2 regions of the Thermomicrobium sp. genome follow, and region 1 is predicted to be linked to the other one. Evidence: riboswitches for the same ligand, from Rfam matches in the RefSeq annotation. Region 1 holds a riboswitch; the other holds the start of a gene.
The links. A riboswitch is a leader RNA that binds a small molecule or an ion and turns the genes downstream of it on or off. The one in region 1 is predicted to bind thiamine pyrophosphate.
Positions count from the first base shown of each region.

Region 2: linked by a shared signal. The riboswitch ahead of ACWIVK_RS11755 (ABC transporter ATP-binding protein) and the one ahead of thiD (bifunctional hydroxymethylpyrimidine kinase/phosphomethylpyrimidine kinase) in region 1 are both predicted to bind thiamine pyrophosphate.

Region 1 covers NZ_JBRBZA010000044.1:764-2,958, forward strand. The annotation lists gene ACWIVK_RS07875 (trans-sulfuration enzyme family protein) at 1-455, opposite strand, end outside; TPP riboswitch at 805-913, shown strand; gene thiD (bifunctional hydroxymethylpyrimidine kinase/phosphomethylpyrimidine kinase) at 999-1,832, shown strand; gene ACWIVK_RS07885 (thiazole synthase) at 1,825-2,195, shown strand, end outside.
Region 2 covers NZ_JBRBZA010000073.1:1,320-3,514, forward strand. The annotation lists gene ACWIVK_RS11750 (hypothetical protein) at 1-466, opposite strand, end outside; TPP riboswitch at 778-894, shown strand; gene ACWIVK_RS11755 (ABC transporter ATP-binding protein) at 1,037-1,840, shown strand; gene ACWIVK_RS11760 (ABC transporter permease) at 1,830-2,195, shown strand, end outside.

The DNA.
Region 1 (2,195 bases):
CCGCGACGCAGCGCAGCTTCCACTCGATCGAGATCGAGGACATCGACGAACTCGATCCGTACCCCGAGCGATCCGAAGATCGTGCGGAGGAGAGTGATGGTCTGACCATACAGATCGCGCGAGGCGACGATGCGATCCCCAGCCTCGACGCAGGAGAGGATCGTGGCGTGCAGGGCGGCCATTCCGGAGGCAAAAGCGAGCGCTGCTTCCTGCTCTTCCAGAGACGCTACCGCTATCTCGAGTGCTTCCGTCGTCGGGTTGCCGTAGCGTCCATACACGAAGACTCCAACAGCACCGCCGAGTGCTGCGTCCATCTGCTCGATGCTCGGGTAGAGGAAGGTCGAGGCTGGATAGATCGGGGTCGTGGTGGGGATGAAGTCACGAGGGTTCGGACGCTCGCCGGCGTGGACGGCACGGGTTGCGAATCGCAAGTGAAGTCGGCGCTGATCGTCCATCGTCTCCCTACCCTCTTCGCCTCTCGCCAGCCCGCTCTGCGCCAGGTTTTGCGCGGAAGTATAAAGGCTGATCTAGCCCCTTTTCGCATGGTGAGTCAGCACCTGCTGGGGCTACCCATCCTTAACGGCATTTCCGACTGCACGTGCTGACTTCGGTCTTCGATCGAGGAAACGCGCCGCAAGGATGGCGTCTGGTCGAGCGCGTACGCTCCTCCGCTGCGGAGCGAAAGACGTGCTTCGCGGGCGTTCCGGAGAGGGGGGTGCTCGGTCGCGTGTGCGATGCCTTCGATCCGCGCCAGGCCGAGCGCTGATGGTTGTCCGTGCGACTCGCTCATGTTATGCTCGGCACAACGGGTGCCAGGGGTGCGCGGAAGCGCTGAGAGGTCGACGCTCGGTCGACCAACCCTCCGAACCTGATCTGGGTAATACCAGCGCAGGGACGGCACCGCTCCTCAGCTCTTCCACCACCCGCCGCCCCGTCGGGTCGGCGGATCGTTTTTCCGCCGCCTCGTCCTGTGACGCGACGAGAGACGGGAGGTGGCGATGTCGATGCGAGTTCCGAAGGCTCTCACGATCGCGGGGTCCGATTCGGGTGCCGGTGCCGGCATCCAGGCAGACCTGAAGACCTTCAGCGCGCTCGGCGTCTATGGTTCGACGGTGATCACGGCGATCACGGCGCAGAATACGGTCGGGGTGACGGCAGTGCACGAGATCCCGACGGACATCGTGGCAGCGCAACTCGACGCAGTCATGGAGGACATCGGCGCCGATGCCGCCAAGACCGGTATGTTGAGCTCGGCTGCCATCATCGAGACGGTCGCGGCCGGAGTGCGTCAGCACCGCATCGAGCGGCTAGTCGTCGATCCGGTGATGGTCGCCAAGAGCGGAGACCGCTTGCTCCGTGAGGATGCTGTCGCCGCTTTGCGTGATCTCCTCCTACCACTCGCGTACATCGTGACTCCCAATGCTCCAGAAGCCGAAGTGCTCTGCGGCCGACCAGTCCGCAACGAGGCCGACATGCGCGAGGCGGCACGTGCCATCCATGCTTTCGGCCCCCGCTATGTCGTACTCAAGGGTGGGCACGTGCCGGGGGAACAAGTCGTCGATCTCCTGTTCGACGGGCAGTCGTTCGAGCGCTTCGTGCTGCCGCGCGTCGAGACACCGCACACGCATGGGACCGGCTGCACCTTCTCCACGGCGATCGCGGCTTTCCTGGCCCGCGGTTTCGACGTTCCGACAGCGGTCTGGGAGGCCAAGCAGTATCTCCACCGTGCGCTGGAGGCTGCCTTTGCGATCGGCCGGGGGCGCTCACCGGTCCATCACTTCCATGCCTGGTGGGTACCGGTGCCGGAAACACAGGAGGTGCGGGATGGCTGAAACTCCAGAACGCGCCTGGACGATGATCGAGGACGAGCCGCTCAAGATCGCCGATCGCGAGTTTCGCTCGCGTCTCATCCTCGGTACGGGGAAGTGGCGCTCGAACGAAGAGATGCTGGCAGCGCTCGAGGCCTCGGGCTGCGAGATGGTGACGGTCGCACTCCGCCGCATCGATTTCGACGACCCGAAGAGCCGAAGCATTCTCGAGGTGATCGACTGGACCAAGTATCAGATTCTCCCCAATACGGCCGGCTGCCGCACCGCCGAAGAAGCGATCCGCGTGGCCCGGCTGGCGCGGGCGATGGGTCTTTCCAACTGGGTCAAGCTGGAAGTGATTCCAGACCCGAAGTATCTCTTGCCGGA
Region 2 (2,195 bases), on a different contig from region 1:
ACGGTGGGGCGTCGAGCAATTTTCGGAATGTCGCATAGGTCGGACCAGATGGATCGTCAGGATCGCCGGCCACGTTGATTTCAGCAGGACCGTATTCGACGAAGCTGTTGTCTCCGTATTGTCGCAGACCAGTCACGAGTTCCTTCGCCAGGAGACCGTTGGTCACACGCCAGGGCGAGTCGTACGGCTCTCGTTCATTCAGCTCCATGCGCGTCTTGTCGAAATACTGCACGGATCGAGCTCCGCCCTCAGCCTCGTGATAGCGCTCCCACAGTGCCGGTGTAATCGGTCCAGGACCCCACATCCAAGTCCGCGCTGCCCGACCGTTCCGCACCGGCGAGTCAGTCCTTGCCCATGTGCGACTGAATTCGTCGTGCGCGAACTCCTCAGCCCGTAAACTGGCCAGCGGTGCGACCGCGACGAGTATCACGAGCGTGCAGAAAGCAGACAACCACCGACCACGCATCGGAGACCCCCCTTCCTGCTCCGTTTTCGCCACCCTTCACAACGAAGGTTCGCAGCACGACGGGAACAGAGGTGTTCCCGTTGTGACGGACGACTTCATTTCCGTCGGCGAGTGCGAACGCACTCCACCTGTAGCCGGCCTGCCCGTGCGAGACGGACTGCGCCTCTGCTCTGCTCGCGCGGAGAATCAGCACGCACACGCAAACTGGTAGCGTGCGAGGTACCTTAGGGCCAACCGTCCATGAAGCGAGGATCCAGCAGACGGCTCGCTTGCCGAACATCGTCCACTTTGTTACGGTATTCCTTCGACAACGAGGCGGCTGCGGGAGCTCGGGGGTAACCGGGCTGAGAGGGTGGCGAGTCCGCTGCCACCGACCGCGGAACCTGAACTGGGTAATGCCAGCGGAGGGAAAGCCGTGACGCTCATCGGACGATCCTCGTCCTCCTCTCGCTCCCGATCCAACACGGTGCTCGCCAGCTCTTCGCGGAACTACAGCAGGCCCACGTGCCAGTCGCTCGACGAGCGAAGGCCATTGCTGCTCCACCGGACGCCCTTCTGCGGAGGTCTGTAGTGAGCCACGTCGATGCTGGCTGGCGCCTGGAACTCCGCGGCGTCACCAAGATCTTCCAGCGTGACCAGCTGGAGGTTCATGCTCTCGGCCCACTCGACCTGCGCGTCGCCGACGGTGAGTTCGTCAGCATCATCGGGCCATCCGGATGCGGGAAGAGCACGCTTCTCGACATGATCGCCGGTCTCGAGCAACCGACCAGCGGTGAGATCTGGCTCGACGGAGCTCCTGCCCCGTATCGGCTCGGCAGGGTCGCCTACATGCATCAGCGCGACTTGCTTCTCCCCTGGCGGACGGTACTCGAGAACGCGATCCTTCCCCTCGAGGTGAAGCGCGTTCCTCGTCGCCAGGCCATCGAGCGAGCTATGCCGTGGCTCACTCGTTTCGGCTTAGCCGAGTTCGCTTCCAGTTATCCAGCCCAGCTCTCGGGCGGGATGCGCCAGCGCGCGGCATTTTTGCGTACGCTGCTCACCGAATGCCCGCTCATGCTGCTCGACGAGCCATTCGGTGCACTCGATGCTTTGACACGCTCGAGCATGCAGGAGTGGCTACTCATGCTGTGGGAGGAACTCGACCGCACCGTCATCCTCGTCACGCATGACGTTGAGGAAGCGCTCTTGCTCAGCGATCGCGTCGTCGTTCTCAGCCAGCGTCCGGGAACGGTCGTGGCCGACATTCGTGTCGATTTGCCGCGCCCCCGAACGTACGCGGTCGTGACCGACCACGCATTCGTCTCCCTCAAAGCGCGCTTACTCGCCACGCTGCGTCGCCAGCCAACCCTGGGAGTTGTGACCGATGATGCGTGACCGAGTGTTACCGGGCCTTCTCCTGATGACAGCTCTCTCCGCCTGGGAACTGTCCTGCAGCGCATTCGCGGTCCCAGATTGGGTTCTGCCTCCACCGAGCGCGATCCTCGCCGCGCTGCTCCGCGATCACCGTCTTCTCCTCTTTCATCTCAGTGTCACCATGCAGGAAATCGGGTTAGGACTCATCGTTTCCATCGTCCTGGCGATCGTCCTGGCGACCGGTATCGTCGCCTCGCGGGTGATCGAACGGTCGGTGTATCCGCTCGTGGTCGCCTCCCAAGCGATCCCGATCGTTGCGCTGGCCCCGCTCCTCCTGATTTGGTTCGGCTACGGCTTGACACCTAAGGTAATCGTC